One region of the Paenibacillus kribbensis genome, then DNA from elsewhere that is predicted to be linked to it. Evidence: riboswitches for the same ligand, from Rfam matches in the RefSeq annotation. Region 1 holds a riboswitch; the other holds the start of a gene.
The links. Region 1 has a riboswitch for glycine ahead of sdaAB (L-serine ammonia-lyase, iron-sulfur-dependent subunit beta). Riboswitches for the same ligand answer to the same signal wherever they lie in the genome.

Region 1 (7,322 bases):
CCCGAGAAGATTCGGCCCAATATGCAGATATTGTGACAGGTGTTACGGTCCGGCTCAAGGAGCCGGAAGCGGTGCTAAATCGCTGGAGAGAAACGGTGGCAGAGCTGTTAATGTAAAAAGGAAACAGGTTGAGCTTGTTGGTACAGGAGATTGGAGCGCGAGGGAAAGCTTGTTTCTTTTGAAGGAAGAACAGGAGGAATGAATATGTCTCGTTTTGACAAGGTAGACCAGCTATTACAACAATTTGTAGCGAATGGGCCGGCAGGGTGTGGCTGTGCCATTGCACAAAATGGTCAAGTGTTGTATGAAGGGTATCACGGATATGCTGATCTGAAGGCTCGAAAACCAATCACTGAGGATACAGTGTATCGCTTGTTTTCCATGACAAAGGTTGTTGTATGTGCGGCTGCACTTATGCTGTACGAACGTGGGCAATTTTTGTTGAATGAGCCTTTATATGAATATTTACCCGAATATCGTGATGCGGATGTATTCAAAACCGCACCCAACGGATACACCTATGTGGATAAGGCGGAAAACCCCATTTTAATTAAGCATATATTTAATATGAGTGCGGGCCTTCCTTACGCTTCCGAGTCTTCAGATACAGGAAAAGCGATGCAGAAGGTCATTACAGCATTAAAGGAAAAGCAGGGGAAATATGACTTGCGCACAGAAATTAAAGCGCTTTCTGAGGTTCCACTTGCCTTTGAACCGGGAACACGATGGCTATACGGATATGGACATGATCTTGTTGCAGGTCTTATTGAAGTGATTTCAGGTAAATCATTAGGGCAATTTCTAAAGGATGAAATATTTGATCCGCTTGGCATGAACAATACAGGCTACCGTTATCGTGGAGATATTGCATCACGCATGGCCTCCGTTTATCAACGGACAGACACCGGGAAACTTGAAAAAATAGAGGGTTTTTTGGATGAATATCATCAGCCAGACGCTATATATGAAAGTGGAGGCGCAGGTCTGTATTCGACAGTCAAAGAGTACCTCACATTTTCACAAATGCTGTCGAATGGCGGCATGGTAGACGGTGTGAGGCTATTGGGGAGAAAAACGATTGATTTAATGCGCACAAATCATCTGAATACAGACCAATTATCCGATTTTACGAATTCATATCATACAGGTTATGGTTACGGACTGGGCGTACGCACACTAATGGATAAAGCGGCCGGGCATGCAAACAGCTCTATTGGAGAATTTGGCTGGTCGGGAGCAGCGGGCACTTGGGTTTCTATAGATCCGAGCGAGCAGTTCTCGGTCGTTTATATGCATCAGCTTCATCCCAATATGGAGGAATACCACCATTTGAGAGTTCGTGCAGCAGCCTACAGCTGTTTGTAAAAGATACTTAACGGTTTGACCTTTGTCAGTGCCAATTCTAGTTAATAAGGACCAAATTTTCTTTAAAGCCTAAACTATTCTTTTCCATATGTCGACATTAAACGTAGGTATAAGGATTTTGCGGAATCCTTCATTTTAAGTTTTGAAATGGGAGGGAATTAGATTTTGAAGAATAGGTGGTCTGGTTTTCTGGCGTTGGTCATCCTGATCTCAAGTTTTACATCATATGCAGGGTTTGCACACGCGGCTGATCTGGTGCTTTCCAAGATTGTCCTTTCCTCTAACGAGGTAACTGTGCAACAGGGAGATACGGCCGCATTGACGGCTACGGCTATTTATACGGATGGGACGACTTCCAATGTAACCGTAAGCACGGATTGGAAAAGTGATAATACAGCTATTGCTACAGTATATAACGGCACAGTTTCAGGCAAGGGCGAAGGGGAAGCGACTGTGGTTGCGACCTATAAAGATAAGATACAGTCGGTGCAGGTACATGTAACGAAAAAGGTTAAGGCACTGACATCCAGTGCACAAAGCCTGAGCCTGCGTTCAAATGGCACAGGGCAGATTGATCTGACAGCGACTTACAGTGATAATACAACAGCTCAGGTTTCGGGTGATGCTACCTGGACCTCGGATAATCAGAAGGTAGCAACCGTAGTTAACGGATTGGTTACTGCTCAGGGAGCAGGCACAGCCAACATTAAGGCCGTATATGGTCAACAGACCGTAACGATTGCCGTGCAGGTGGAACAGGTTAAGCGTTTGGATGTCAGTCCATCAGAGGTTTCCCTTTTGTTGAAGGATACGGAGAAGGTTAAGCTGACAGCGACGTTTCCGGATGGAACGGTTCAGGACGTTACAGAGTCTGCCGAGTGGAGCTCCAGTAATGCAGCCGTGGCAGATGTGCTGAAAGGGGCTATTACCGGCTACAGCGCGGGCAAGGCGACGATTACAGGTAAATATGGTACCATGACCGCTACCATTTCGGTGGATGTGGACCAAACGAATAAGCTGAAAGCCAGCGAATCCGATATTTTCCTCCGTTTGGATGAATCCAAGAAAATTCAGGTTTCTGCTGTTTACCCGGACGGGACGGTAACAGATATCACAGATAAAGCTACCTGGACATCAAGCGACGAGAAAATCGCGACGGTGAATAAAGGAACGATTATGGCCATTGGAGCCGGTTCAGCTACAGTGAGCGCCAAATATGGTGATAAGACCGTTTCCATCAAGACAGACGTCGAAACTTCCAGATATCTGGATTTGAGTGAGGACAAGCTGAGTCTGAATGCCAAGGAATCCAAAAAGCTCAAGCTGACCGCTACGTACGTAACAGGCGCGGAAGAGGATGTTACAAGCAAAGCAGAGTGGAAGTCCAGCAATGAGGATATTGCATTTGTCAGCAAGGGTGAAGTAACGGGCTATAAAACGGGTGAGGCCACGATCACGGCGTCTTATGGCGGTAAAACAGTCACAGCGACAGTATCCGTGAATGTGCCTGGTGATTTGGCTTTGTCCTCCAAAACAGCAACAATTGATATTAATGAGGACTATACGGCAACGTTGACCGCTACTTATGCCGATGGGCGTAAGGAAGATGTGACACAAGATGCGGAATGGACTTCAAGTGCGGAAGACATTGCTTCCGTATCCAAAGGAACGATTACAGGGAAATCATCCGGTAAAGCGGTTATTACAGCAACCTACAATGGCAAAAAACTGACGATCAACGTACAAGTGGGCTTGGTAGACCGGTTGGAAACCGACTCACGTGTAATTGCGCTCGGTGCCCAGGAAACGAAGCAGCTGAAGGTAACAGGCGTCAAAAGTGGCGGTACAAAAACAGATGTAACCAAGGATGCCACTTGGACTACCAGCAATGTGAAGGTGGTCGAGGTTAGCGAGGGCTTGATCAAAGCGAATGGCAGCGGCAAGGCAACCGTTACAGCTTCCTATGGTAAGCAAACCATTACGTTTACAGTGGAAGTGGACGTAGCACAAAGGATTGAAGCAGATGCGGTCTCGTTATCACTCAAATCCGGTGATCAAAAAACCATCGCGATTGTTGTTAAATCCAGTGATGGCAAAGAAAAGGATGTTACAACTCAAGCTGAATGGAAAACATCCAATTACAAAGTAGCTACAGTTAAAAAAGGCCAGGTTACCGCGGTCAGCTATGGTAAAGCTAACATTCAGGCGAAGTTCGGCGGAAAGGTGATCAGCGTACCTGTGGATGTAGATACACTTAAATATTTGCAAACGGACGAAGTCGCCTTGAATTTGAAGGCTGGGCAGCTAGCTAAAGTGACAGCTACAGCCACGTACAAGGATGAGTCGGAAAAGGATGTCTCCAAACCGGCTGTCTGGTCCTCGTCCAGAATTATTGTCGCCACCGTCAAAGACGGCAATATTAAGGCACAGGGCAAGGGGAAGGCCGTGATCACGGTCAAATATGCAGGCAAAATGACGAAGGTACAGGTGACCGTTCAGTAAGAACAAAGGGGTGTCCCAAAAGCCATGAAAATGGCTGTGGGACGCCCCTTTGCTTTGGTAAAATGGAAGTGTCGAGCAATCATTTTACCTTGAAAACTACGACTTGTTCTTCTTGGTCGATGCGTTGCGTGTAAGCGACTCGGTCAAACGCTTGCCGGTTGGCGTCTGGGCCAAGCCGCCTTTGGCGGTCTCACGGTGCTTTGAAGGCATGGCGCTGCCGACCTCAAGCATCACGTCAATGACTTCGTCAGACGGGATGGCGCTGCGCACCCCTGCCAAGGCCATGTCCGCTGCGGCAAGCGCGGTGACAGCTCCCAGCCCGTTGCGCACGATGCACGGAATCTCCACGAGTCCGGCGACGGGGTCGCAAATCAGGCCGAGCGTGTTCTTAAGTGCGAGACCTACGGCGTGAAGGGCCTGTTCAGGCGTGCCGCCGCGCAGCTCGACCATAGCGCCGGCGGCCATTCCGATGGCTGAGCCAATCTCAGCCTGGCAGCCTCCCTCCGCGCCGGAAATGAAGGAGTTGTTGGCGATCACGTAGCCGATGGCTCCAGCGGCGAACAGGCCGTGCACCATATGCTTATCATCCCAGCCGAATCGCTCCTGTGCACTGATAAACACACCGGGGATGACTCCGCATGAGCCAGCAGTGGGCGTGGCGACAATGCGACCCATAGACGCATTAACCTCCGATACGGACAGGGCATACGCCATGGCGAGCGCTGAGGCATCGCCGGAGCAGGTTTCGCCTGCCCGCAAATATTCGGCCAGACGCTTGCCGTCGCCGCCCGTCAATCCGCTGCGGGATACAGTGTCTTGCGTCTGACCGCGATGAACGGCTTCCTTCATCACTTGATAATAATCAGACATTTGGCGGAAGATTTCTTCCTCAGGAGTGTTCGTCTCCTGTGCCTGCTCTTGAATCATCAGACGGCCAATCGTGGTGGATTCCTCAGCACATAAAGCACTGATTTCATGCAAATGGGTAAATCGCATCAGATTCAGCTCCTTTTTTCAAATGAATCATTTTAATCTCGTACATATGTGGTAAGGACCGCAGCTTCGCGATTAATTCAGGCGTAGCAGGACTGTCCATTTCGATGGCAGTAAGTGCTTCACCATCCCGGCCTTTGCGATCCACGTGCATATAGGCAATGTTAATATCAGCCGCGCCGAGCGCCGAAGTCACCGCGCCTAATGTACCGGGCTTATCCGAGTGAAGAAGCACCAGCGTAGGCAGCTCTCCGGTCAGATTGACCCGGAATTCGTTGAGCTGTTGGACATGGATGCTTCCACCGCCGATGGAAGAGCCCAGCAGCGTGCGCTGATCCCCGCCCTTCCACAGCTCGAAGCGGACTGTGTTAGGGTGGGGAGCGGGTAGTCCGCTAAAGGCGAATTCCACCGCCATTCCGGCTTGCTCTGCCCATTGCTCGGCATCGGGAATGCGGCTGTCGTCCGTATCATAATTGAGCAGCCCTGCGATGAGCGCCAGATCTGTGCCATGTCCTTTGTACGTATCGGCAAAAGAGCCGTACAGTGTCATGCGGGCACGGTCAGGCTGTGCGCCGAGCCAGTGCCGGGCAACGCGTGCGAGCCGCACCGCGCCTGCGGTATGTGAGCTGGAAGGTCCGGTCATGGCCGGGCCGATAATGGAAAATACATCTTTGAAACGCATGGTGTGGCCCCCTGTATGTTTTTGTACCATAATATATGGTATTGCCGCGTCTTTGCGCGTATATGACGGTTCCCAATGGTGACGCGCGATGTGAGCACAAAAAAGGACAGGATAAGGAAGTTTCCCTTATCTCTGTCCTCGTTACCTGAGAGTTTCGTGCGGTGTCATTACCGCCTTACCCCTTGGGTGGCTTGCGCTCTCTCCAGAGTTGCGTCAGATGACGATACATGGACCTGAGAGATTATCCGTCAGCCGGGTGCTGGCGTCTTGCTCCTTCGGTGCCTCCAGGCTATAGGCTTCCTGGACGGACTCTCCCGTCATCTTCATTCGCGTATACCGTTCTACAACTATTTCTTAGAGTAATATATGCCGTGTCCGCTGTCAATCACGGAGGATAATTTTCACATAAACTAACGCATTCCCCGTAGAAAAAATTAAATTTTACATAATTATGGATGAAAACAGGAAGGAATTAGAAGGTTGATAGCTAATCTGATAGAGGACAATACCATTTATGGATAATAGGAGGGATATTAACGTATGGCAAAAGGCTTGCGCTTCACAGGTTCACGCTTGAAAGGAATGCTGCATCTAGCAGCGATTGTATCACTGCTGATCGGAATTTTCGTTTCATTCGGTCAAGTTAGTGCCGAGGGAGCATTAACGGTGGGAGAAGCACTCCAGCGTCAAAGCAGCGGGGGTACGGTGACGGTAGAGGGCTACGTCGTTGGACACGCGACCGGATCAAAAACGGCTAACTTTTCCAGCCCGTTTGCGAATGATTTTAACGTATTGATTGCTGATCAAGCCAATGAACGCAATACGTCTAATCTATTGGATGTACAGCTTACATCAGCGTACAGAGGGCAATTTGGACTTTCAGGCCACCCTGAGCTGATCGGCAGCAAAATCCGCGTGACGGGTACGCTTGGCGCCTACAACAATTTTGGCGGAGTGAAAAGCCCAAGCGCTGTGGAACTGGTGAGCGGAAGCGAGCCGGGAAACCCTGGTGAACCGGGCGAGCCTGATCCTGGCACTCCGGGTCAACCGGGTACTACATTGCCGGATGGAAAAGGCAAAAAGGTGCTGTTCGATAATACGCACGCACAGACAGCTGGAGCTGCGGATTGGGTCATTGATGGCGCCTTCTCCGATTTTGCAGGCGGGCTGCGCAAGGCAGGCTTTACGGTGGACCAATTGAATCGCAGCATTCCTTTTACCTATGGAGAGCAGGCCATAACGTATGACAAGCTTCGCCCATATGATGTGTTCATCATCGGTGAAGCCAATGTTGCCTTTAAGGCATCCGAGCAGGCTGCTTTGCTGCAATATGTGAAGAACGGAGGCAGCGTATTCTTCATCTCTGATCACTATAACGCAGACCGCAACAAAAACCGTTGGGATTCTTCCGAGGTTATGAACGGCTACCGTCGCGGGGCCTATTCCAACCCGGCTAAAGGCATGACGGCAGAAGAAGCTGCATCACCAGCAATGCAGGGATTAACCAGCTCCGACTGGCTGGCGACGAACTTTGGCGTTCGTTTCCGTTACAATGCGCTTGGTGACGTGAACGCTTCCGACATTGTAGCCGCAGATCAGTCTTTTGGTATAACCAAGGGTGTACGCTCAATTGCGATGCATGCCGGATCTACGCTGGCTATTATTGACCCCACCAAGGCTAAAGGGATTGCTTATATCCCCACAGGCACGAAAAAATGGGGCAATGCTGTAGACCAGGGTGTCTATAACGGCGGAGGCCGTGCTGAAGGACCTTTTGCCG
Region 2 (7,322 bases), 2.1 Mb from region 1:
ATGGTGTCGATAAAACCATCAAGCGTTTCCTTGCTTTCTGTTTCCGTCGGCTCAATCATGATACATTCCTCTACATTCAGTGGAAAATAAATCGTAGGTGGATGGTAGCCGAAATCGAGCAAGCGTTTGGCAACATCCAGCGTACGCACTCCAAATTTTTTCAAATTCCGTCCAGACATTACGAATTCGTGTTTGCAGTGGCCCGGGTAGGGAAGATCGAAATACGGAGCCAGCCGATGCATCATATAATTGGCATTCAGTACGGCGCATTCAGATACCCGCTTCAAGCCGTCAGGACCATAGCTGCGGATATAGGCATAAGCACGGACGAGAATGCCGAAATTACCGTAAAAGGCTTTGACCCGTCCGATGGAATCTCCCTGCTCCCGGTCCCAGCGATACGTACCCTGAGGATCACGCACAACCATCGGCTTTGGCAAATAGGGAATGAGCCGCTGCTTCACGCCGACAGGCCCTGCGCCGGGGCCACCTCCGCCATGCGGGGTACTCATCGTTTTGTGCAAGTTGAGATGCACAACATCGAAGCCCATATCCCCAGGGCGGGTAATGCCCATGATGGCGTTGGAATTCGCGCCGTCATAGTAGAGCAGGCCTCCGGCCTCATGCACAATCGCGGCAATGTCAGCGATTTGCTTCTCGAACAGGCCAAGCGTGTTCGGATTGGTCAGCATGAGCGCAGCGGTGTCGTTGCCTACGGCTTGACGCAGCGCGTCCAGATCCACCAGCCCCTGCGGGGTCGAGGGGAGGGTGACCGTTTCGAAGCCCGCGACGGTTGCACTGGCGGGGTTCGTTCCGTGCGAGGAATCCGGCACGAGCACTTTGTTACGACGCTCACCACGGGCTTCATGGTAGGAGCGGATCATCATCAGCCCGGTCCATTCGCCATGGGCGCCTGCTGCGGGCTGAAGGGTGACGGCATCCATGCCGGTTAACGCGGCCAGATCGTTTTGGAGCGTATACAGCAGCTCCATGGCCCCCTGGATGCTATCCTCAGGCTGATATGGATGAATTTTAGCGAAGCCTGCATAACGGGCGACATCCTCGTTTACCTTCGGATTATATTTCATCGTACAGGAGCCGAGCGGATAAAATCCGTTGTCTACGCCAAAATTGCGCCGGGACAAGGCGGTATAATGGCGAATAACGTCTACTTCGTATACCTCCGGTAATGCCGCAGGCTCACTGCGCAGCGCATAATCCGGCAAAAGCTCTGCCACCGGGCGCTGGGGAACATCGCATTCGGGAAGGGAATAGGCGATACGACCCGAACGGCTCAATTCAAAAATGAGTGATTGATCATGTTCCTTTAACAGCTCCTGCTTCTGATCCTGTCCGGCCTGCGTCATAGCAATCCCCCCAAGGTGTGTACAAATTGGTCGATCTCTTCTTTTGTTCTTTGCTCGGTTACGGCAATCAGCATGTGACCTGCAAGCTCCTCGTAGTCCCGGCCCAACTCATAGCCACCGATAAATCCCGCATCAAGCAATCCGGCCTGGAGCTTGGCCATATCCGTACCCTCAGGCAGTTTAAGGGCAAACTCGTTAAAGGTCGGCGCGTTAAAGGAAGCAGTTACGCCCTTTAAGCTTAGCAATTGCTCCAATGCATAGCGGCTTTTATGCAAATTCAGCTCGGCGACTTCCCGCATGCCCTGTCTCCCCATAACGGACAAATACACAGATGCAGATAAAGCAAGCAATGCTTGATTGGAGCAAATGTTGGACGTGGCTTTTTCACGGCGGATATGCTGTTCCCGTGCCTGCAAGGTCAGCACGAAGCCGCGTTTGCCGTTGCGGTCTGTCGTTTGGCCCACAATACGCCCGGGGATGCGGCGCATATGCGCCTGAGAAACGGCAAAGTAACCGCAGGTCGGACCGCCAAGGGAGGGAGAGATGCCAAGCGGCTGTGCGTCTCCGACGACAATATCCGCACCCTGCTTGCCGGGCGTCTCCAGCAAGCCCAGCGCCAGCGGGTTGGCGCTGACAACCATAAGCCCTTGGTGCGCATGGATCAGATCAGCCATCGGCTTCAAATGTTCCACGGCTCCGAAAAAGTTGGGACTTTGAACCAAAACAGCCGCCGTCTGTTCCGATACGGCCGCTGCCAATGCCTCTACATCCGTTACACCGTCCGAATAGCCAATCTCCACGATGTCCAAGCCTAGCCCGCGTGCATAGGCAGCCAATACCTGACGTGCCTCCGGGTGGACGGTTCGTGATACGATAAGCTGTTTACGGCGGGTGGCAGAGGCGGCCAGTGAGCCTGCCTCTGCCAGCGCAGTCGCTCCATCATACATGCTGGCATTGGCTACAGCCATGCCTGTTAATTCGCAAATATACGATTGAAATTCGAATATGGCTTGCAGCTCGCCCTGGCTTACCTCTGGCTGATAGGGAGTGTAGGCAGTGTAAAATTCCGAGCGCGAAGTGATGTGCTGAATGACGGACGGAATATGATGATCATAAATCCCTGCACCAAGAAAGCTGACATGTGTGTCTGTGTTGGCATTATGCCCTGCCAGCTCGGCCAGATGGCGGGTTAAGGCTCTTTCGTCCAGTCGAGAGGACATGGGCAGCTCGCCCTGATATCGGATTTCTGCTGGAATATCACTAAATAAATCGTCAATGGACGATACGCCGACCACACGCAGCATTTCGGTTTGGTCCTGTTCGGTCATGGGCAGATAGCGATGCTGCTTCATAGGTTCTGGCTCCTTTCAAAAAGCAAAATGTAAAGTCGTAAATTGGCTAATACATAATCGTGAACTGGAAAATCCAGAAGTCCATATCTCCTTGTTCGCTTTATAGAAATGAAAAGAGTCTAGGATCAGTGTGAACGTTTATAAAAAGGCGCTGCTACCACCTCGGCGCGCAGGCGTTTGCCACGGATCTCGACCTCCAGCGGTGTGGATAGCGTGCTAAAACGGCTGTCCACCAGGGCCAGACCCAGATTGCGCTTTAAGGTTGGCGACTGGGTTCCCGTTGTAACCTCACCGATTTGCTGTCCTTCCGCGAATACCGGGTAATGGGCGCGCGGGATACCGCGATCCAGCAATTCCAGTCCGATCAGCTTGCGGGGAATACCTTGCTCCTTCTGACGCTGCAGCGCTTCTCTGCCGATAAAATCTCCCTTGCCCAGCTTAACGAAAAAGCCCAAGCCAGCCTCAAGCGGTGAAATCGTGGCAGATAGCTCTTGTCCGTACAAGGGCAGCCGTGCCTCAAAGCGCAGCGTATCCCGGGCACCAAGCCCGGCGGGAATCAGACCATACGACTCACCTGCGCGAAGCAATCCTTCCCATACAGCGGCTGCTTCCGCTGCAGGTATATACATTTCAAAACCATCTTCACCTGTATATCCGGTGCGGGAGACGAGTGCTTTCACTCCGAACAGCTGCACGTTCTCACGGAATCGGAAGGAGGCCAGATTGGTTATATCCGTATCTGTCACGGCTGCCATAATACGCGCTGCTTCCGGGCCTTGCAACGCCAGCAATGCTATGGCATCCGACACATTTTCGAGATGAACGGATGCAGGCGCGTGGCGCATAAGCCAATCCCAATCCTTGTCGATGTTGGAGGCATTGACAACCAGCATGTAGCGCTCCGGTCCTTTGCAGTACACAAGCAGGTCATCCACCACACCACCATCGGGGTAACACAAGAGCGAGTACTGGGCCTGACCCGGTTCCAACTGGCTGACATCGTTCGTCGTTACTTGTTGCAGAAAAGCTTGGGCTTCTTTGCCTTCAACCAAAAACTCGCCCATATGCGATACATCGAATAATCCCGCATGTTGGCGGACGGCCTCATGCTCCTTTTGAATGCCGCTAAACTGCACAGGGAGCTCCCAACCTCCAAAGTCAATGCAACGGACTCCGGGCAGCGTCCCGTAAGAAGAATACAGCGGTGTTCTTCGCAAGTTAGTCATTTTTCCACTCCTATCCGGTGTGATCGGCTAAACAAAAAAGACAGGCTGAAAAAAACGTATAGACGGCGGTCCATACTCTTTTTTCAGCTCTGTCCTTGATACCTGAAAGTTACCCCGGTGTGCACCAGGTTTCCTCTTGGGTGATCCGCTCCATGGCGAATGCTCTCCAGAGATGCGTCCGGCAGAGGTCCTTTTGCCTGAGAGATTCACCTGCCGTGCAGGTTTACTCCTTCGGCGCTACCTTCGGGAATATTGTATGTTACCGATGGATACAGATAACAACATAATCCGATTCGCATGTACCTCTGTCTCACAAGCAGTAACAGCTATGCGAATCCTGGCAGTCTCTCCCTCCGCGTTCATCCGCGTTTGCAGTTGTCGGGGTATTTCCACAAGCATTGGCTATAACCCATTAATACGCAAATTCATTCAAAATGTCAATAAAAATGTCATGAAAATCAATCTAAAAAACATTTAATACATAAATAAGGATATGTAAGCGTTTGTTGTACCTTGTCGTATTTTGGTTTACAACGCTTTTTACAGTGATATGAAGTATTTTTGTTAGTATTATTGACATAGGTATTCTTGTTGTCATAATCTTAACCTGTCTAGTATAGGTGAGCAGAAGCAATTACATTCCCTTGGAAGTGAGGCGGAAGCAGGATGAGCGAAGTGAAACAGCAGCTTTGGTATACGGAGGAGCATGAATGGGTTGAGCGTATAGAGGATGGAAAGGTTCGAATCGGTATTACAGATTTTGCACAGCACCAACTGGGTGACATTGTTTTTGTGGAGTTGCCTGAGGAGGGAGCAGCAATTGAACAAGGAGCGGAGGTTGGTACCATTGAATCGGTGAAGACGGTATCCGATTTGTTTTCTCCGGTGACGGGAACCGTATTAAGGGTGAATGAAACGTTGGAAACTACGCCTGAGCTGGTTAACGAGTCTCCCTATGAAAAAGGCTGGATGATCGAGGTCGAGATCAGCAACGATGTGGAGGAAGCTCTGGGCAAGCTATTGTCTGCGGATGAGTACGAGAGATTGACTGCCGAAGGGTAATAATAAAGTCATATCGTGTCGAAAATTGAATAAGAGTGTCGTTTATTCGCTTGTGCTTGTATAAAATGGGGCTGTCCCAAAAGAGTTCTTTTCGGATAGGAATAAGCCAAAAATGACCTCATATTCCACGGTGAAGTGTCAAGTGGAGGATGAGGTCATTTTATATCAAATATTTTTCGTTTTGTTCATGCCGGTATCCGGCGTTTAAACTCTAGTCTGCGGATTGGCCATTTTAGCGCATATAGCCGCCCTTGCCGTCTGATCGGGCATAACCGTCTCTGAAGTTTTTCACAGAGGCCTCCAAACTTTCATAGCCTGCAAAGGAACCGCCACTTATGGTATATCCCATATCATCGAAGAAATCGCCGTAAGTAACGGCCTGTCCGGTGGCTCCTCCATGTTCTCGCTTGCTGACCCCGCCGTGACCAATCGAAAGCCCCTTAACTACGGCATGACCGCTCACAGTATAATATCCCTTCACTAAAGCGCTTTCGACCACCTGTCCATATTCCGAAACTTCTGCTTGTTCAGTAACAACGGCTTGATCCCCTACATGACCATGACCTGTTATTTTTGCAGAACCGTCCGCAATCGCATACCCGCTTAGGGTAGCGGATTCGCCGATCTGGGCGCTTCCACGCACCAGCGCATAGTCTGTAATCTTGGCTGAGCCGCTTACTCTTGCGGCACCGCGCACCACAGCAGAATCTTCAATGCGGACATTCCCGGTCACGGTTGCACTGTCAAGAACCTTGGCATTCTTAGCCACATAGACACTATCATCGACCCGAGCGCTGTCGGCTACGAAACCTCCGCCATTTCTGTGTACGTGCCCCCTGATGCCGGTACTTTCTTCAACCTTACGCATTTGCGGTTCAGCATTTTCCAAGGTGACTTGATAAGGATATTGCGGTTTGGATTCAAACGGAATATTTTTTTCGGAGAACTTTCTTTGCCAGCTTCCAATACCTATTTTAGTTTTTTGCATGCTTTCCAACGTAGGGGTTGCCGCCACGCTCAAATAAGCTTTTTCCCCGTTAAAGACTTCTTCCTGAACGGATTCCCCGTTACCGAAAGAACGGCTATACCGGCTTTTTCCATTCTTATTTTCAACGATAAGATATGCTTGCCAGCCAGCACCGTTTGCTTTAGCCAAGCCATCCAATTTGACTCGTACTGTGGTGGAGGAAGCGTTTGCAGGAATCTTTGCATCAAGCGGGATGATGTTGTAGCCGGTAGCCTGAGGGGCACGCTCAGAAGGAATGGTATAGACATTCTCACTTCCATCCACTTTAAGCATCATCGTATAATACTGCTGCCAATAAAGTTCTCCGTACCTGAGCATGTTCTCGACATTGCGCTTGTAGAGCTTCTGATTACTGAAATCAAAAGTAGCCATTCTGCTGGCAAAACGGCCAATCATCTCCTGCACCTTTACTTGAGGATTAATTCTTTGGATCACCTCATAGATGGACTCCGTTGGGTTTTCCGGTTTCCCGGATTGCAGCAGCTTTGCGACAAAACCCGATCCGTAACCAGGTAAGCCATCCGGATTTTCCTCAAGGTATTTCAGGAGCGGCCAGGCTTCGTAATATGCCCGCCCATTTACGGCGGTCAACGTGCTTGCGCGTAAATATAGAGCGGAAAAGTCGGTTGCTCCCTCCGTACCTGACTGTTGTTTATAAGCGTCACTGGACGTGTATTCCTCGCGGAACCAGTTGCCCACCGCTTCGCTCCAAGGGCCAAGGTAATCATTTCCTCTCCAGCTGTTGCTTCCTTGGGCAAATTGTACTACATGTCCAAATTCATGAGGGACTGGCAAACCTGGCTGCACTCTGGGACTCATGGCATCCGGAGCGCACATCAAGTATGGATACCCCTCTGAGTCAAGCCCGGCAAAAGCCCATCCCCCCTCGTAGAGATGAAGCCCGGTTCCCAGAATGACCACGTTGACCTTGTAATCTTTATTATCGCGTATCCACTCATGAGTCGAACGGGTAGGCGGTGTCATTTTAAGCTTATTTATGAATAAATCCCAGTTATCCTCCAAAATCTTTGCATTTCCCTCCAGGAAAGCCTTGGTTACTTTTTTAGATTCCCCGCCGTTGCCCCATAGGAACTGAAAATGCTCCGATTCGTATACATTGGCATTTGCTTTGGAAATCACTTCCGCATCATTATGAACACCGCGTACAGAGTAGGCTGCTTGTACCGCGTAGGCTGTTTCTACCGCGTAGGTTGCTTCTACCACATTTCGGCTCTCGCTAAGTGAATCGGCAACCATTTCTACTTCCGGCTCACTTTGAGCCGATACG

Region 2: another riboswitch for glycine. It lies ahead of gcvT (glycine cleavage system aminomethyltransferase GcvT); the one in region 1 lies ahead of sdaAB (L-serine ammonia-lyase, iron-sulfur-dependent subunit beta).

The regions. Positions count from the first base shown of each region.
Region 1 covers NZ_CP020028.1:5,173,143-5,180,464, reverse strand. The annotation lists gene B4V02_RS23060 (hypothetical protein) at 1-116, shown strand, start outside; gene B4V02_RS23055 (serine hydrolase domain-containing protein) at 205-1,365, shown strand; gene B4V02_RS23050 (Ig-like domain-containing protein) at 1,531-3,867, shown strand; gene sdaAA (L-serine ammonia-lyase, iron-sulfur-dependent, subunit alpha) at 3,964-4,863, opposite strand; gene sdaAB (L-serine ammonia-lyase, iron-sulfur-dependent subunit beta) at 4,841-5,542, opposite strand; glycine riboswitch at 5,754-5,869, opposite strand; gene B4V02_RS26855 (DUF6359 domain-containing protein) at 6,083-7,322, shown strand, end outside.
Region 2 covers NZ_CP020028.1:1,486,969-1,494,290, forward strand. The annotation lists gene gcvPB (aminomethyl-transferring glycine dehydrogenase subunit GcvPB) at 1-1,367, opposite strand, end outside; gene gcvPA (aminomethyl-transferring glycine dehydrogenase subunit GcvPA) at 1,364-2,719, opposite strand; gene gcvT (glycine cleavage system aminomethyltransferase GcvT) at 2,845-3,945, opposite strand; glycine riboswitch at 4,025-4,120, opposite strand; glycine riboswitch at 4,121-4,308, opposite strand; gene gcvH (glycine cleavage system protein GcvH) at 4,612-5,007, shown strand; gene B4V02_RS06700 (DUF6055 domain-containing protein) at 5,240-7,322, opposite strand, start outside.